One region of the Psychromonas sp. psych-6C06 genome, then DNA from elsewhere that is predicted to be linked to it. Evidence: riboswitches for the same ligand, from Rfam matches in the RefSeq annotation. Region 1 holds a riboswitch; the other holds the start of a gene.

What was found. A riboswitch is a leader RNA that binds a small molecule or an ion and turns the genes downstream of it on or off. The one in region 1 is predicted to bind thiamine pyrophosphate.
Region 2: it holds a riboswitch for thiamine pyrophosphate, as region 1 does, so the genes downstream of both, thiC (phosphomethylpyrimidine synthase ThiC) here and thiD (bifunctional hydroxymethylpyrimidine kinase/phosphomethylpyrimidine kinase) in region 1, are expected to answer to the same signal.

What each region holds. Positions count from the first base shown of each region.
Region 1 is NZ_PIZM01000008.1:6,640-16,627, forward strand. It holds gene thiI (tRNA uracil 4-sulfurtransferase ThiI) at 1-952, shown strand, start outside; gene CW745_RS11825 (DUF1737 domain-containing protein) at 1,167-1,349, shown strand; gene elyC (envelope biogenesis factor ElyC) at 1,364-2,134, opposite strand; gene CW745_RS11835 (methyltransferase domain-containing protein) at 2,193-2,960, shown strand; gene CW745_RS11840 (DUF2835 domain-containing protein) at 2,960-3,184, shown strand; gene pyk (pyruvate kinase) at 3,454-4,887, opposite strand; gene CW745_RS11850 (MurR/RpiR family transcriptional regulator) at 4,949-5,809, opposite strand; gene CW745_RS11855 (glucokinase) at 6,090-7,052, shown strand; tRNA gene CW745_RS11860 (tRNA-Ser) at 7,126-7,213, shown strand; gene CW745_RS11865 (sulfite exporter TauE/SafE family protein) at 7,705-8,427, opposite strand; TPP riboswitch at 8,595-8,691, shown strand; gene thiD (bifunctional hydroxymethylpyrimidine kinase/phosphomethylpyrimidine kinase) at 8,772-9,602, shown strand; gene CW745_RS11875 (ABC transporter ATP-binding protein) at 9,614-9,988, shown strand, end outside.
Region 2 is NZ_PIZM01000006.1:385,199-395,186, reverse strand. It holds gene thiH (2-iminoacetate synthase ThiH) at 1-469, opposite strand, end outside; gene CW745_RS10345 (thiazole synthase) at 547-1,326, opposite strand; gene thiS (sulfur carrier protein ThiS) at 1,329-1,529, opposite strand; gene CW745_RS10335 (HesA/MoeB/ThiF family protein) at 1,529-2,278, opposite strand; gene thiE (thiamine phosphate synthase) at 2,288-3,796, opposite strand; gene thiC (phosphomethylpyrimidine synthase ThiC) at 3,965-5,947, opposite strand; TPP riboswitch at 6,021-6,134, opposite strand; gene CW745_RS10320 (MipA/OmpV family protein) at 6,194-7,498, opposite strand; gene CW745_RS10315 (assimilatory sulfite reductase (NADPH) flavoprotein subunit) at 7,663-9,456, shown strand; gene cysI (assimilatory sulfite reductase (NADPH) hemoprotein subunit) at 9,456-9,988, shown strand, end outside.

The sequences.
Region 1 (9,988 bases):
TGCTGGCTTAGGTGGTTTTCCATTAGGCTCTCAAGAATCAGTACTATCACTCATTTCTGGAGGCTTCGATTCAGGTGTATCGAGTTATCAATTTATCAAACGTGGTGCTCGCGTACACTACTGTTTCTTTAATTTAGGTGGCGCAGCCCATGAAATTGGTGTTAAACAAGTCGCATATCGGCTATGGGAGCGTTTCGGCGCTTCACATCGCGTTAAATTTGTTTCTATTCCCTTTGAGCCAGTTGTCGCTGAAATCTTAGAAAAAGTAGATAACGGTCAAATGGGTGTTATTTTAAAACGCATGATGATGCGTGCAGGTGCCTTAGTCGCTGAACGTTTAGATGTAGAAGGGTTAGTGACAGGAGAGGCGCTTGGGCAAGTATCCAGCCAAACGTTGCGTAACCTCTCTGTCATCGACAAAGTGACTGATATGCTGATTTTACGCCCATTAATCGTCACTGATAAACAAGATATTATTGATTGTGCACGTAATATCGGCACAGCTGAACTTTCTGAAACCATTCCTGAGTATTGTGGTGTTATTTCACAACGTCCAACAGTTAAAGCTGTAATGAAAAAGATTGAAAAAGAGGAAGCAAAGTTTGATCTTTCTCTGATAGAACAAGTTGTTGTAAATGCAGATGTTCTTGATATTCGGGATATTGGTAAAGCCGCGCATGAAGAGGTACCAGAAGTTGACTCAGTCTCAGCCTTTGCTGAAAATGATGTTATATTAGATATTCGTTCGCCAGAAGAAGAAGAGGAATATCCCCTTGAAATTGAAGGTATTGAAGTACAACACCTTGCCTTCTTTAAGCTTTCAACACAGTTTGAAAAACTACCACAAGATAAAACCTACTTACTTTATTGTGCACGTGGTGTTATGAGTCAATTACAGGCATTGTACTTAAAAGAAGCTGGCTTTGAAAACGTAAAAGTATATCGCCCATAGGGTATTCATATACTGATCAAAGGTGCTTTATTTTTGCACTGACGATTATTTATTCGTTTAAGTTTATCTTCACAAAAACGGCGCTAATTGTGCCGTTTTTTTATGCTTTCAAAGTGAGAATTCACAGTTTTAATTTCTTTGATTTTTACTTTCCTTCACGACATCGTATTCTAGCTACAGAAGGTAAATACATATCAACAATAAGGAAATAGTTATGCCAAAACCTACAGAGAATTATAAATTAGTAACAGGTAAAGATGATTCAGAATTTTGTTACCGTATTACTAAACTTTTAGCAGAAGGGTATGAATTATATGGATCTCCATCAATCGCTTTTAATGGAGAGCACATGGTCGCAGCACAGGCTTTAATTAAACAAGAAAGACAACTGGTTTAGTGTACTTGAACTGGTTAAAACCTCTGTTTTAACCAGTGCTGCATTGCACCAAGGTACTCATGCCAGGCGACATTACTTTTATAGAGTTGATAAGCATTAGGTGCATAATAATGGCTCGGTGTTTTGCCTAAACGATTTTTAGCCAGAAAATTAGCGGGTGCTGCAATTGGCGCAGTACCATATCTATAAAAGAGATTTAATGCACGGTCCATATGAGATGCAGAAGTCACTAAAGCCGATCTTTTACCTCGTATTAACTCTGACATTGTTTGTGCTTCATCATCCGTATCAAGGTTATTATCCAGTGTGATGATCTGCTTCTTAGGTACCCCCATTAAAATTGCCAGTTCAGTGGCCATCTGTGCATGAGATTTTATATCACCAAAACTTGCACCAGAAACCACCAGCTTCGCATTTGGGTTTGCCTTATATAGACGCAAAGCCTCTAAAAAGCGGACATTTGCAACAGCACTCAATTGGCTATTTATTGGTAAACTTGGATCGGCAATCCCCCCCGAACCAAGGAGTAATATATAATCGAAATTTTGAGTCGCATTTTCTTGTAATATAGGTAAGTGCTTCCGCTCAACACGGTGTGCTAATTGATCTGCAACAGGTAGCATGCTCATTAGAAAAATAAATACAAAGCTAAAGCATAATAAACCTTTTGCGCTTTTTTGCTTTTTTGTAAAAAACAGCAAAAACAAAGCGATAAAAAAGATCATGAGAAACAGGGGTAGGGGCATCAGCATTGCACCTAGCCATTTTTTGATAAAAAATAACATGTTAAATATCCATTTAAAATTGTATGCGGAGTTTAACACCAGACTTAAGGCGATTCAGTTGAGCGATCATAATTTTGATAGTATTGCACAAAAATTCATTGACAATATTTATGGTTCAAACAAGGGGAAAATAAGAGAGGTAGTTGTTTGGAATGAACTATTAAAGTGTTTAGCGTTATTGCCCGATAAAAAGCTACGTATATTGGATGCAGGTGGTGGTTTCGGTTTTTTTAGTCAACGCTTGGCCAAACTCGGTCACCAAGTTGTTATATGTGATATTTCACAAATTTTACTTGATGAAGCCAAAGCACAACTAGCAGATAAAGATTATCAAAAAAACGTAACCCTTTTGCATTGTCCCATTCAGGATCTTCCAAATTATATAGAAGGGCAATTCGATCTAATTTTAAATCATGCGGTACTGGAGTGGTTAGTGGCCCCAAAACAAACCTTGCAAGGGCTATTTAGTTTTCTCGCTCCGCAAGGATTATTTTCGTTAATGTTTTACAACATTGATGGTCAGCGTTTTCAAAATCTAGTATCAGGTAATTTTGAATTTGTCGCTAATGGTATGAAACGTAAAAAAGTAGTGCGACTCACGCCTACAAACCCAATTAGCGAAAAAGATGTGCGAATTTGGTTGGGTGAATCTAATATGCAAATAATAGAAAAAACGGGTGTTCGAATTTTACATGACTACTTAAAAGAGAGCAGTCATTGCCAAGATAAATTTGAGCAATTATTATCAATGGAGCAAAAATTTAATCAACAAGAGCCATACGCATCTTTGGGGCGTTATACACATTTAACAATTCAGGCACAGTGATGAAGTACTTTTATTTTCGTTTAAATATAACTTACCAAGCTTTTGAACAACTTTACCGTGTTCCGAACACGGTGGTGAAAGTGCGTGATGAAAATGGCAAGATGTTACAAATTCCAGCCATGCGCTTTGTCCCTTTTTTTTCACAGCTTGGTGTTAGAGGGCGTTTTGAATTGGTACTTGATGAAAACAATAAATTACAAAGGTTACAACAGGTGGGGCAGTGAATTCAGTCAATATAATATTATTCACTGTAATTTTTTACAGCCGAATGTTTCAAGACTCGTTAAGAACAATACATGCTTAGGACAAAAAAAAGCCTAGGGTAAAGGGGAACCTAGGCTTGGGAAACGGCTTATTTCCAATAAGGAATAATATGTTTGCACACATTTAGTTTAGCCTGCTTTTTAAAAGATACAAATAAATAGCATATATAAATCAGTGAAAACAAAAAAAGGATCTTTCGATCCTTTTTTTACTGCCAATGAAAGGTTTCTTAATTTACTTCAACAATCTTACAAGTATTAGTAAATCCAGCACCGTTACTATCACCGTGGGTAATAAGAATTCGATCGCCTGTGTTGATCGCTCCCTCGGCTTTAAGCGTATCAATTGCATTTTGGATAAATTGAACGCTATCAGTTGTTGTAGAATCGAATTTAATTGGTGTTACGCCACGATATAATGCACAGTAATTTAGTGTTTGTTGCTTACTAGAAAGTGCATAAATTGGTAAACCAGAGCTTAATCGAGACATTAATAGAGGTGTTGTACCAGAAGCCGTTAAAGCAACAATGGCTTTAACACCAACAGTATGATTAGCCGCGAACATAGTAGTCATTGCTAATGCTTCACCTGGATCATCAAACGTGTAATTAATACGGTGATTTGAAACATTGATGCTTGGGTGTTTTTCTGCACCAATACAAACGTCACTCATTGCTTTAACCGTTTCGACTGGGTAATCGCCCGCAGCGGTTTCACCAGAAAGCATTACCGCATCTGTTCCATCTAACACAGCATTAGCAACATCCATTACTTCTGCACGCGTTGGCATCGGAGCACTGATCATCGACTCCATCATTTGCGTTGCGGTAATAACAACACGATTTAAGCGTCTTGCTGTACGGATCATGTTTTTCTGAACGCCCACTAAGCGTGCATCACCAATTTCAACCCCTAAATCACCACGAGCAACCATAACTACATCAGAAGCTAAAATAATATCTTCTAAAGCCTCTTCTGTTTCAACCGCTTCTGCACGCTCAACTTTCGCCACTATTTTTGCATTACAGCCAGCTTCACGTGCTAGTTTACGGGCGTAATGTAAATCTTCACCTTTACGCGGGAAAGAAACAGCAAGGTAATCACATTTTATTTCTGCTGCTGTAATAATATCGCGTTTATCTTTGTCAGTTAAAGCAGGAGCAGAAAGACCACCACCTTTTAAGTTGATACCTTTGTTATTTGAAAGTGGACCACCGATAGTAACAACTGCATGTACTTTATTACCTTCAACGAAGTCAACTTCCATTTGTACGCGACCATCATCAAGCAATAAAAGATCACCTTTTTTCACTTCTTGTGGTAGCGTTTTGTAGTCTAAACCGACCGCTTCTTGTGTCCCTTGGCCTTTTTCTAAATCGCTATCAAGCACAAATTTATCGCCCACAGCGAGCTGAATCTTATTGTCTTTAAACGTAGAAACACGAATTTTAGGCCCTTGTAAGTCGCCCATGATTGCGACCTCTTTACCTAGGCGAGCTGCAATCTGACGCACTTCGTTTGCACGTTTGACGTGATCAACAGCTTCACCATGTGAAAAGTTCATACGAACCATATCTGCGCCAGCGGCAATGATTTTTTCTAAATTATTATCTCTATCTGTTGCAGGGCCGAGTGTGGTTACAATCTTCGTACGTCTTGTCATTTTATACTCCAGTAAAATTAAATATTATCCATAATAGTAGTTAAAAATCGTGACAATAATATTATTCGTTATTATCACTAAATTTGGTAAATCTAGATTCTCGAATGCCTTGCTTCACACGTTTTAAATTATCTCTAAACTTTGGCCCACGACGCAAAGTAAACCCCGTGGCTAACACATCAATTAAAACCAACTGTGCAATGCGTGAGGCCATTGGCATATAAATATCAGTGTCTTCTGGCACTCCCATCGAAAGCACGAGGTTACTTTGTTCAGCAAGTGGAGAATTAAAAGCAGTTAGTGCGATAACAAATGCATCGTTTTCACGTGCAAGCCTTGCAATTTCAACCAGAGCTTTCGTTCTGCCAGTATGTGAAATAAGCACAATGACATCACCATCGCTGCTATTAATACAGCTCATTTTTTGCATAACGATGTCATCAAAGCAGGAAACTGGGATGTTAAAGCGAAAAAACTTATTAAGCGCATCATGGGCTACACTAGATGATGCACCTAATCCAAAAAAGGAAATTTTCTTTGCTTGGGTCAGTACATCAACAGCGCGGTTAACCAAAGCGATATCGATTGAATTTTTAGCAACATCTAAACATGCCATGGTGGATTCGAATATCTTAGATGTATAAGCATCAGGGCCATCATCTTCATTCACATTACGATTGACGTAGGGAGTTCCGTTCGCCAAACTTTGTGCAAGATGTAATTTAAAATCGGGAAAGCCCTTAGTATCTAAACGACGACAAAAACGATTAACCGTAGGTTCACTGACTTCAGCCATTTTGGCAAGCGTCGCAATGCTTGAGTGAATTGCAACTTGTGGTGATGCAATTATAACTTCTGCAACTTTCCTTTCAGATTTGCTAAAAGTATCAATGTTTTTTTGGATTAACTCTAAAGTATTCATACGACTCTACTAATAATTGTTTTTTTTACGTTAAACTAATTGAAATAATGATTTAATTTGAAAGTTGTAAATGTTCATGAAGCACATTTCTGAAATTCACAATATATACAGATGAAATTATATTACATAAACGCTTATAAATCGTTGTGTATTATAAGTAACTGAATTATTAACGTCATTTTATTACAGAATAAAACTGTTTTAGATCAAAAAATCTGTTTTTTAGTTACGCAAATGAGAGATTGATCATCGCTTGTTTGACCATTTAGGAGAAAAATATATGTTATCTGTTGTAGCTGATGTAGGCGGAACCAATATCCGTTTAGCAGTTTGTAGTAACGAAACTGGTGAAACTAGCCATATTCGCACATTTTCATGTGCTGAGTTTTTGACATTAGATGCTGCATTGGTACAGTATTTTGCAACACTGAGCGAACCAGTGAGTGCTTTATGTATCGGAATTGCATGCCCTGTTGAAAATGATCTTGTTTCAATGACTAATCTAAGCTGGCAATTTTCCAAAAAAGCTTTAAAAGAAAAGCTAAAGTTACAACAACTTTATGTAATCAACGATTACACTGCAATTTCACTTGCAGTCCCTTTTCTATCTGACCTCGATAAAATAAAAATTGGTGGTGGCGTTGTACAAAAACAAGGTGTAACTGCTGTATTTGGTCCAGGAACCGGCCTTGGTGTTTCACATATTGTCTATTCTGGGCAAAAATGGATTAGCCTTGACGGTGAAGGTGGGCATGTTAGCTTTGCCCCAAATAGTCGTGAGCAAGCAGATATATTGTTACTATTGCAAGAGCAATTCGGGCACGTTTCTGCTGAGCGCTTGCTGTCAGGCCAAGGGCTAGTAAATATTTATCATGCAATGTGTCGCTTAGAAGGAAAACAAGTTAAGTATCATGAGCCTAAGTTAGTTACCGAAGCTGCACTCAGTGATGATTGTGAATTAGCAAACCGAAGTTTACATCTTTTTTGCCAAATTATGGGGGGCTTTGCCGGTAACCTTGCATTGAATTTAGCCTGTACTGGTGGTGTTTATATAGCAGGGGGGATTGTCCCACGTTTTACCGAATTCTTTAAAGATAGTGAATTTAGAGAGTTTTTTGAACACAAGGGCCGTTTTAGTACATATCTTGAGTCTATTGCTACCTATTTAATTACGCATGATAATCCAGGATTACTGGGTGCGACTGTCTACTTACGCCAAGAGTTAGGCTTTATTAAAGAATAATATAGATTAGTGGTTGATTTAATAAGGGGAGTTCTCTATCATGCGCTCCGCTTAGTTTAATAAGCATAAAAAAGGTGACGTGTCCGAGTGGCTGAAGGAGCACGCCTGGAAAGTGTGTAAAGGGAAACCTTTCGAGAGTTCGAATCTCTCCGTCACCGCCACATTCTTAAAGTCTCGCATTTGCGAGACTTTTTCATTTTTATTACCTGAAATTCAAAAGAATTCAGCCTTTTCTGTTTTTCTACATATTCTTAATATCATTAATTTTAAACCTGTTTTTCATTCAAGGTGAAAAATCCAACAAGCTGTATGGCGAAAAGATCTTATACCAATTCCACTAATATAGTGTTCAAATTTTACGTAGGAAAAAGGAAGTAGCACAAGGCGAAAGTTACAGTAAATAGTTCTGCTATCAGCAAAACCTTTAACGCAGAGATAGATCCTTTTAACAAGTAAAATGATCACTTATTTAATGGATTTGGTATTACTTTAATGTAAGAAGATAATTGAAGTTCTAACTAGTTCAATCGTAAGTTTATAACTAATTCTTAAATCCTTACATTTAATTGATGTCGATAGAAGATTCTCGAAAGGTGAGCACACTGCAGCTGACAAAAGTGCTTTGATTGTAAACGGGTCTCTTCTGATTGACTTATAATATTGCTGAAGCACCTGAATAAGTAGCGCCTAAACCTGCTATCAAGCATAAAATTAAAGAGGTGTAACGAACTACTTTTTGAGAGATTCGATCCATAAATAACTGGGCGAAACGATATCCTAAATAGGCAGCTGGTAATAATGGCAAGGCTAATAGAAGGTGTTTAATACTCATATATCCGATCGGGATTTGTACCATTAGCGACATAGTACAACTTATTAAGAAAAATGCAGCTAAATTTGCTCTTATGAAATTTGCTTGCTGATGTTGCAATAACAATGCCATTGGTGGTCCTCCAATGCCTGAGCTTGTTCCTAAAAAACCAGAAAGGAAGCCGGCAAACAGTAACCTATGCCGTGTTGGTTGTAATTTAATCGGTAATAAACTGATAAATACGGCAAGTAAAACAACGATTCCCAATAAAAGCGAGAGTTGTGCTGTGTCGATATAGAAAAGTAACATCCCTCCAACCACTGAACCGGGTATTCGGCCAATCACAGCATGTTTTAAACCTCCAATAGAAATTGTTCCTCGGTATTTGATGGTGTTGATTAAGGCTAAGAAAAAACCTACAACAATAATAGGGCCGGGAATATATTCAGGTGAAAGCATAATTAACAAAGGAGAAGCAACAACTGCTAGCCCGAAACCAGTAGCACTCTGTATAAATGCACCGGTAAATACAAGTAACATTGCAATAAGGATCTGTGATTCCATTTACACTCATTTAAACTAGATACTCATTTAGAGGTATTTAAAAAGATAGCATTAATCGTTGATTGGTGAAATAGCTTTTAGGTTATCATTGTATTGCGTAAACTTAATTTTAGCCTGACTTGATATAAAAATGGTTATTATTTGTAAAACGAATAATGGTAGTATGATTTTATTAGTCGGGGAACCTTTTGGTTGAGATCGCATTGCGAACCCGTTGAACCTGATTCAGTTAATACTGACGTAGGGAACTAATAGTCTTCACTGAGTAATTAGCTGATTTTCATCCTAAAAAATTTGCTTATTTCCAATGACACTATTTCCCTCTATTTCAGTGAGGAAATATTATGTCTTTAACCACACAGATCAATACCCCATCACCAATTGTACTATCAATTGCAGGATCCGATAGTGGCGGTGGGGCAGGTATTCAAGCAGATATCAAAGCGATTTCTGCTACGGGGGGGTATGCTTGTTCCGTAGTGACGGCACTGACGGCACAAAACACCCAAGGTGTAAGTGGAATATTCCCAATTAGTGGCGAATTTATCGAACAGCAATTAGATGCTGTTTTTACCGATTTAAATGTTGTTGCGGTAAAAATTGGTATGTTAAGTGACAGTGGAATTATTCGTGCTGTGGCTTCAAAAATTAAGCAATATGCCCCCAAATATCTAGTTTTAGATCCAGTGATGGTAACCCGTAATGGTGATTTACTATTAGAAGATTCTGCAATCGAAACACTTAAAAGTGAACTATTTCCACTAGCAGATGTAATAACCCCTAATTTGCCAGAGGCGGCTGCCCTCATTGAAAGTGACATACCTAATGATGAAAATGTCATGAACAGTATGGTTGATAAATTAAGAGGTTTAGGAGCTAAAAATGTGCTTCTCAAAGGTGGTTTTTTGCAACATGAAAGCAATAGTACAGATCTATTTATTACTGAGCATCAAGTCATTCGCCTATCAACTCCTCGAATTATTACTAAAAATACGCATGGAACAGGATGCAGTTTATCTTCAGCGATAGCATCATACTTAGCACAAGGCTTCCAATTAGGTGAAGCAGTAAGTTTAGCTAAGCAATACATTACCGAAGCGCTTAAGCAAGCAGATAAATTACAAATAGGTCAGGGACATGGTCCGGTAAATCATTTCTTTGCATTGCATAAATAGGAAAGTTGCTGATGACCTCCGCTGTCGGTTTTAACATTGAGAATGGTCAATTACGCTATAGTGATGCAAAGCAAGCTATCATTGATAATTTATCTTTGACTATCTTGCCTTCACAATGGACCGCTATATTAGGAAAAAGTGGATGTGGAAAAACAACCATTTTACGTTATTTAGCAGGATTATTGCCTGATAAAATACAGTGGCAAGGCACTTTAACTGTTAAAGGTTTACAAAGTAGTGCTGGTAAACTTGAAAATCATGTCGCTTATATGGCACAACAAGATCTTTTAATGCCTTGGTTAACGGTTTTCGATAACGTTTGTTTTTCTACAAAGTTTTCCAATAAACCCCTTTCGGACAATGATAAAAATCGTGCTAAGCAATTA
Region 2 (9,988 bases), on a different contig from region 1:
CGATAGTGATATGTGAGAAATATTGTTTGATGATCGGTAGCGCTTGTTTGAAATATTCAACACCGACTTTGCGCTCAGACTCTCCCGTAACGAGTAGAATATGATCAAACCCCATCTTTTTAATGGCGACACATTCCGCTTCTATCTCTTTTGTATCTAATGTTTTACGACGTATCGCATTATGCATCGAGAAACCACAATAGGTGCAGATATTGCTGCACATATTAGAAAGATAAAGTGGGATATAAAACTGCTGGGTTTTGCCAAAACGTTGCAATGTTAGTTGCTGTGACTTTTGCGCCATCTGTTCTAAAAAAGGTTCTGCGGCAGGTGAGACCAGTGCTTTAAAATCTTCAAGATCTAAGCGTGACTTATTCAGTGCGCGTTGCACATCTTGGGCGGTTTTCCCATAAATAGAAAGACGTACATCGTCCCATTGGTAGTTTTTTATCTGTTCACTAAAAGTCATGTCAATCCTAAAAAGATAATGAAGGAACGATGAGCAGACAGCCTTCCAGCTTCAAGCCCTCTCGCTTTCTAGCAATTTTATCCCGCTTCTAAAAATGCAGTTAATGGGCTAGATGCGACTGCGACTTGGCTTTGCCCGCCTAGCCCTGCTAAATAGGCTTCACGCCCTGCTTCAACAGCTTTTGCAAAGGCACGACTCATGGCAACCGGATCGCCAGCAACAGCCATTGCCGTATTGACTAATACCGCATCCGCGCCCATCTCCATGGCAAGTGCCGCATGTGATGGTGCTCCAAGCCCTGCATCAACAACAACAGGAACATTAGCTTGTTCGATAATAATCTCTAAGAACTCAGCGGTTTTAATGCCTTTGTTTGAACCAATTGGCGCGCCTAATGGCATTACAGCGGCACAACCCGCAGACTCTAAATGTTTACATAAAACCGGATCGGCATGTACATAGGGCAAAACCACAAATCCAAGATTCGCTAAGCTTTCAGCCGCTTTTAATGTTTCAATCGGATCAGGTAGTAAATACTTAGGATCAGGGTGAATTTCTAGTTTAACCCAGTTAGTTTGCAGTGCTTCGCGCGCTAGTTCAGCTGCAAATACCGCCTCTTTAGCGTTACGGGCACCTGAAGTATTGGGTAATAAATTCATGCCATTTTTAATCAATGGTGCAAGGATATCATCCTCTTTGCTTTGCATATCAATACGCTTTAGCGCCATCGTCACGAGTTCTGATTGCGAGGCTTGAAGCGCGGCTACCATGGTATTTTGATCGTTAAACTTGCCGGTTCCGGTAAATAGGCGTGACGAGAAAACTTTATCGCCAATAATTAATGGATCATGACTCATTTTTAGCCCCCTGCTATCGCTTGAAAAAGAGAAACCTGATCGTTCTCTTGAAGGGTAAACGTAGCCCATTCACTGCGACTGATTATCTTCTGGTTAACAGCGACAGCACTGCCTTTTAGTGGACTTTCTAAGGTAGCCAATAACTGCTCGATATTACAGTTCTCATCTAATTCGATAAGCTTTTCATTTACGTTTACTTTCACTATCTATTTCCACATACGTTACATTGAGGGTCTTTATTAATGGCGAAGGTTTGCCAATCTAATGTTTTGCCATCAAATAGTTTTAATTTGTTTTTTATGCCAGAAGGCAAACCAGTAATATGTTTGATCGCCTCTAGCGCTTGCAAAGTGCCAATAGTTCCCACAACAGGGCCTAATACACCCGAGTTACTACAGTTGAGCGTTTGCTCTTCATCCGTAGGAAACAAGCAGTGATAACAAGCAGCTTCAGGCTCTCCATGATCGAAAAACATCAACTGCCCTTCCATACGGATAGCTGCCCCTACAATTAAAGGAACTTGCGCCTCTACACAGGCAGCATTAATCATTTGACGACTAGCCATGTTATCGGTGCAGTCTAACACCAAATTCACCATCATCAGCTCCATCATCAACTGTTCTTTATCCATTTCGCGAGTAATGCTACGTACACGTACTTCGGGATTAAGTTGTTCAAGACGCTGCTTCATTAGCGCGACTTTATCTGTGCCAATATCTGCGGTTTTATAAGCTATTTGACGCTGTAGGTTACTCACCTCTAAACAATCAAAGTCTGCAATAACGATTGAGCCGACGCCGGCTGCAGCCAAATAAAGCGAAGCGGGAGAGCCAAGTCCGCCCATGCCGATAATTAAAACTTTACCTTTTTTCAGATCTTTTTGGCCCAGCTCTCCTACCTCTTCTAATAATAGGTGGCGACTGTAACGCAACATTTCGGCATCGGTTAACATGGCGGTTCCTTATTTCATGATGTCATTAAATCGACTAATAACATCCTCATAGTCATCGGCAAGGGTAATAGCAGTGACAACAGCGATACTGCCCACCCCTGTTTTATAAACATCTGGCGCACGTTGTAAGTTTATACCACCAATCGCAACTGTGGGTGTTTCTGCCAATAAAGCTGCATATTTAGCTAAACGTCCTAAACCCTGCGGATCACTGGGCATATCCTTGGTTTGTGTTTCAAAGATATGTCCTAGCGCGATATAACTTGGCTTTAACTGCTTAGCACGCTGAATTTCATAATAACCGTGGGTACTTAACCCCAAGCGTAAACCAGCTTCGGCAATTTGAGGCAAGTCGGCAACATCCATATCTTCTTGACCTAAGTGCACACCATAAGCACCATGTTTAATCGCCAATTGCCAGTAATCATTGATAAATAGTCGTGCATCGTATTTTTTACCCAGTGCAATCGCATCGATGATCTGCTGTTCAACTTGCTCTGGCTGTTTATCTTTAATACGAAGTTGAAGCGTTTTCACGCCACTTTTTAATACTTTTTCTAACCATTCAACACTATCCAAAACTGGATATAAACCAAGCTTATGAGTATCACAACTTACAAAGCCAGGTCCCGCTTCTAAAGTGCCTTGCAGATCTAATTCATAACCGACTTTTGACTCAGGAAGTACCACTTCTGGGAAGTCGGCGTTATCACTTGGCCAGCCAAAGTGTGCAATAGCACCTTCGCCTTTGCCGAGTTGTTTGGAACCTTTTAAGCCTTGATTTAAGTAGGCTTTAGCGATAACCAACGCATCTTCTACAAAGTAACTTTGTGCCATAGTCGCAGCCAATGCACTTGATAACGTACAACCTGTACCATGTGAATGCACATTCTCTAAACGCGGACTCGTTAACGCGATCTCACGTTCGCCATCAAAGTAATAGTCGATACACTGCTCTTCTAAAAACGGTAAGTGGCCACCTTTAATCAATACACTTTTACAGCCCATTTCGATCAGTTTTTCAGATGCCCCTTTTAGTGATTCACCACTAATTAACATGTGCCCCGACAGCGTAAACACCTCTTTGGCATTAGGTGTTAACAGATCAATCACCGGCAGTAACTGAGATTTAATCACCTCGTTAATGCCCTCTTCTGTCATTTCATCCCCCGTTGACGCAACCGCCACCGGATCATAAATAACAAAAGGTGCAACCGACCAGCTTGCTTTATATTCGGCTAACTTTTCAGCTAATATTTTCACATGCTCGATACTAGCAATCAGACCAATTTTAATGATTTTTGCCGGCATATCGCTGGCCAATGCATCCAACTGCGCGATAAACATTTTATCGGAGACACTTTCAACCAAACTCACCGTTTGAGAGTTCTGCGCCGTCACCGCACTGATCACACTGCAACCATCAGCACCTAATGCTTTAATGGTATGTAAATCAGCCTGTATGCCCGCACCAGCACTTGAATCGGAACTTGCGATTGTCCAAACAATATTGCTCATTATTAACCTTTGGTTAGTTTGTAGAAATTAGTGATACTAATATTTATTTTTAATATATTTCATGAAGATTAAGCACTAAGAGGTTTAGTTCAAATCAAGAAGAAAGCGCGCAGTTGATAAGCATCAATGAGCACTTTCGACGCAGAGTTGGGCTAAACCTCGACGTGATTAAGCTTTATCTAGTACTGGAGGTTGATATATCTCTGCTCCTGAGTCATTAAACTCTTTCGCTTTAGCTGCCATGCCTTCTTCTGCCGTCATGGTGATCGTTTCATCTAAGATCTTAATTGAGATCTCACCTGAGTCTAACTTATCACTGAAATCACGTACATCTTGAGTGATTTTCATTGAGCAGAATTTAGGACCACACATTGAGCAGAAATGCGCTACTTTGCCAGACTCTTGTGGCAATGTTTCATCATGGTATTCACGCGCAGTTACCGGGTCTAAACCAAGATTAAACTGATCTTCCCAACGGAATTCAAAACGAGATTTAGATAATGCGTTATCACGAATTTGCGCCCCCGGATGACCTTTTGCTAAATCAGCGGCGTGTGCAGCAAGTTTGTAAGTAATCAAACCTGTTTTAACATCATCTTTATTTGGCAGACCTAAATGCTCTTTGGGTGTTACATAACAAAGCATTGCACAACCGTACCAACCGATTTGAGCGGCACCTATACCAGAGGTAATATGGTCGTACCCCGGTGCGATATCAGTCGTTAATGGACCTAATGTGTAGAAAGGTGCTTCAAAGCATTCTGTTAACTGTTTATCCATATTTTCTTTAATCATCTGCATAGGTACGTGTCCCGGACCTTCAATGATCACTTGCACATCATATTCCCATGCAACTTTAGTTAATTCACCTAAAATTTCTAACTCAGAGAATTGTGCTTCATCGTTTGCATCTGCAACTGAACCTGGACGCAGACCATCACCTAGTGATAACGCCACATCGTACTGCTGACAAATTTCACAGATCTCTCGGAAGTATTCATAAGCAAAGTTTTCTTTATGGTACGTCAGACACCACTTCGCCATGATAGAGCCACCACGTGAAACAATACCTGTAACACGCTTAGCGGTCATCGGTACAAAACGTAATAAAACACCCGCGTGAATGGTAAAGTAATCCACACCCTGCTCTGCTTGTTCAATTAATGTATCGCGGAATACTTCCCACGTTAGGTCTTCAACCACACCGTTTACTTTTTCAAGTGCTTGGTAGATTGGCACCGTACCGATTGGCACTGGCGAGTTACGCATGATCCACTCACGAGTTTCATGAATATTACGACCCGTTGATAGATCCATTACCGTGTCACCGCCCCATAGCGTTGACCAAACTAATTTTTCAACCTCTTCTTCGATTGAAGATGAAACCGATGAGTTACCGATATTAGAGTTAACTTTCACTAAAAAGTTACGACCGATGATCATTGGCTCTAATTCTGGGTGGTTAATGTTTGATGGAATGATTGCGCGGCCTCGAGCGACCTCTGAACGAACAAATTCAGGGGTAATCGATTCCTGTAAATTTGCGCCGTAGCTTTGACCTGCATGTTGAAAGTGCAACGCTTCACATTTAATACGATCACGACCTTGGTTTTCACGAATGGCAATGTATTCCATTTCAGGTGTAATAATACCTTGGCGAGCATAGTGTAATTGCGTAACACACTTGCCTTTTTTAGCACGTAATGGTTTTGGTAAATTTTCAAAACGCAGTTCATTTAAAGAATCATCCGCTAAACGCTCCTTAGCGAAATCAGAAGTCACCCCTTCTAACGCTTCAACATCATCACGCGCTTCTATCCACGCTTTACGTAATTTTGGTAAACCCGCATGCACGTCGATTTTAGTGTTTGGATCTGTGTAAGGCCCAGAGGTATCGTAAACCGGAATTGGCTCATTTTTTTCAAATACAGGGTTTTCTTCCGTGCCGCCGACAAAGGTATCAGTTTGGTGGATTTGACGCATCGCCACTTTAATAGGATGAATTTCACCATCAATGAAAATCTTTTCTGAATTCGGATAAGATTCATTGTTTAAGTTTTGAATGTAGTCTTGCGCTGCTTGACGCGATTCACGACGAGAGAGACCTTTACGATCGGTGGTTTTTAATGTTGAGTTGATTTCTTTGGACATAGCAATCTTTACCTTCAGTAGTTTTAAGAGTGCTTATCGAATATGTGTGGCAAGTTAAAAGAGATCCAATGATGATCACTTTATTCCTGTTCCCTTCGTAGGTATTAGCCTAATCAGGTTCCACGGATCCCGCATAATAGCGGTCTCAGCCCTTTTCTAATAAATAGGGGCACTCCGACAAGATGCACGCAGTATAAAAGAAACTCAGCGCAAATTAAAGCGATGTTAATATTCAATCACGCAGGACTAAAAATGCCACTGTAAATAAATAGTATTGTAATTACTACCGCCTTTACTGCGTCCAAACATCGAGCTACTTTCAAAAATAGCAGAGCGATGATGGATAGAATAACCAAGCCAAAGTTTATCTAACGCTTTCACATTAGTCACATCGCCAAGGTTCACATCAAGTGTAAAGTCTAAATAATTTAATATCTTACTTCCCGGGTTATCAGGATCATCATTATGTTCGATATAAGTAATATCTGAAACATATGAAAGCCCTTCGGCAAAACCAAATCGCCAACGAACGGGCCAAGTAAAGGTGTAATAGGCTTTTATCGCTAAAACATATTCTGTTAACGGATCTTGCACTTCAGAATTAAAGTGATATACAAAACCAGGGGTAAAATAGAATTCAATGGGTAGGCCAAAAATAGATTCCGTCAACGGGATACCGTAAAACAGTGAACTTAAGCGATTATTGTATTCATCTTTTTCGGTGTCGCCGTTAATTATTTCGCCAATGTTGGAAGGTGTTGCCCAACCATAGGCAAGGCGCAAATAATGGTTATCTGGCAAGGTTAGTGTTTCTTGATTTTTTTTATCGTTAAAGAAACCAAAGCCTAAATAATATTCTGTCTCAACACGTGAATTAATCAGTTCACTTTGATAAGTATGATTACCAAGTACGTTAATACTCATCTCACCAAGCAGGTAAAGATTGCTAAACAAGTGATAACGGGCTTCGGTACCAAATTTTATATCTAAGTCACTGCCAATATCATCTTGCCCAAAACCATAATAAAGGTTATTAAATTCACCACTTTTATAACGAAACGTACTATATAGATCTATATCCCAATCGTTATGATCGATTTGATAGCGTAGATTAGCATTGCCATAACTATTGCCATAGACATCAGAAAGTAGCTCTAACTGCAACGGAAAGTGAGGTTGAAGCAAATATTCAAACTGTAAGCCCATATCGATATTAGTGCCTTTATATTCGCGTTGAAACTCTTTAGGAATATCAAAGTAACGGTAACGCCCTAAAATACTCGCACTGAACTTCTCTTCCTGATAAAAACGTAGCCCGCCTGATTCGCCTCGTAAAAAAATATATTCCCCTTCGTAATACATTTTGGGTACAAAGTCATTAACATGGCTCTCCTGTGAAATATCATAGGGAATGGAAGCATTTCGCACTCCAATAGCAATTCCCCAGTCAGGAACAGTCTCCGACCATGTAGCTTTGGTCTCTGAATTAAGCGCTTCACTCGCGAGTAATGCACTTGGAAAAATAAATAAAAATAAGTAAAACAGTGGCATAGTAAATCCTTCATGGTGTTATTGATTATACGACAGAGATCACTAAAAACAGAAAAATATTCGATTAATTCCATTTTGTTATAAAAAAGCCCCTTTTGTTCTTTTGTTGTTATAAAGCAGAGGAGTAAACTCGCCCAATCTTTTGTAATAGTGGAAATAGTTTCATGGCATTAACGAATCTCTCGGCATTAACTTCGCCATTATCTGAGTTGCAGTTATCACAACTACAACAAGCGATGGCTGGACTTGACCCAATGCAGACAGCATGGGTGAGTGGTTATTTAGCAGGCGTAAGCCAAACTCCCGTTAGCGCGCAAGCAACGGTAAGCTCAGGACAGAGCTTAACCATTTTATATGGTACACAAACAGGTAACTCAAAAGGTGTAGCAGAGCAACTAGGCGCAGCAGCAGATGCTAAAGGCATTGCACACCGTGTTGTTTCGATGGCTGATTACAAAGTTAAAAGCATTAAAGATGAAAGCCATCTCATCATTGTTGCCAGCACCAATGGTGAAGGCGAGGCCCCTGATGATGCGATTGACCTACATGAATTTTTAGCAACTAAAAAAGCCCCAAAATTAAACGACTTAAAATTTGCAGTGTTAGGCTTAGGTGATTCAAGTTATGAATTCTTCTGTCAAACAGGTAAAGACTTCGAGCAACGCATTAGTGCATTAGGCGCAACGATTATTGCTGAACGTTTAGATGCAGATGTTGATTACGACCAAGTAACAGGCCCATGGATCGACAACGCTTTAAATGAAATAGAAAAAACGATAGAAAAAGGTGGTGTTGCAAGTGCTCCGGTAGCTTCTGTCGCAGGCGCTGTATCAGCAAACAAATACGACAAGCAAAACCCTTTCGCGGCAAGCTTGATTGTTAGCCAAAAAATTACCGGTGACCAATCAGCAAAAGATGTACGCCATATCGAAATTGATTTAGAAGGTTCTGATTTAACTTACACAGCGGGTGATGCGCTAGGCGTGTGGTTTAAAAATGATGCAGCACTAGTTGCACAAATCATCGCTAAATTAAACCTTGATGCAAGCACAGAAGTAAGCGTTGATGATAAAACTGTTTCATTGAGCGAAGCGCTAATTGAGTCTTACGAATTAACAGGAACGCACCCAGGATTTGTAGAAGGTTATGCAACCTTAACAGGTAATGCAGCTTTACTTGAACTTGCTAGCGATAAAAATGCACTACGCGACTTTGCTAATAACAACCAGATTGTTGATGTAATTTCTGATAGTGGTAATGATGCAGTCACCGCTGAAAACTTCTTAGCGCTATTACGCCGTATCAGCCCTCGATTATACTCTATCGCTTCTAGCCAAACAGAAGTTGAAGAAGAAGTACACTTAACGATTGGCTCTGTATTGTTTGAAAATGAACAGGGTGAAAAACGTTCAGGTGGTGCATCAGGCTTCCTAAACCACCGTTTAGCAGAAGGTGAAGAAGTTAAGGTATTTATCGAAGATAACCATAACTTCCGCTTACCAGCTAACCCAGAAACGCCAATTATCATGGTTGGTCCTGGTACAGGTATCGCGCCGTTCCGTTCATTCATGCAAGAGCGTGAAGCGACAGATGCAACGGGCAAAAACTGGTTACTATTTGGCGACCAAACCTTCAACGAAGATTTCCTATACCAAGTTGAATGGCAATCGCACCTAAAATCAGGTCTGTTAACAAAATTAGACCTCGCATTCTCACGCGATCAAGCACAAAAAATCTATGTACAAGATCGCTTAAAAGAAAATGCAGCTGAGGTTTACCAATGGTTACAAGATGGCGCGCACTTCTATGTATGTGGTGATGCTAACCGTATGGCTAAAGATGTACACACAGCACTAATCGAAATTATCAGTGAGCAAGGTAACAAGAACCTTGAAGAAGCTGAACAAGAATTAAATGAATTACGTAAAGCAAAACGTTACCAAAGGGATGTTTACTAATGAGCCAGAAGCCAACTCAAAAACTACACGATAACGAGCGTATTAAAATTGAAAGTAATTTTCTTCGCGGTAAATTAGTTGAAGGCATTAACGATACTACAACAGGTTCGTTTCCTTCTGATGAAGTACAACTGGTTAAATTCCATGGTTTATATCAACAGGATGACCGTGACCGTCGTGCAGAGCGTAAAAAGCAGAAGCTAGAGCCACTATACTCTTTTCTTCTTCGTGCTCGTTTACCGGGTGGCGTATTAACGCCACAACAATGGTTAGAGATTGACCGCATTGCTGAAGAGTTAACTGATGCAGGTAGTATTCGTATTACCACACGTCAAACATTTCAGTACCACGGCATTTTCAAGCGTAATCTTAAGTCTGTTTTCCAAGAGCTTAAGTTTAAAGCCAACATTGATGCGATTTTCACAGCTGGTGATGTTAACCGTAATACGATTTGTACATCAAACCCTGAACAATCAGTTTTACACACTGAAGTTTATGAGTTATCAAAAGCGATCAGTGAACACTTCCTACC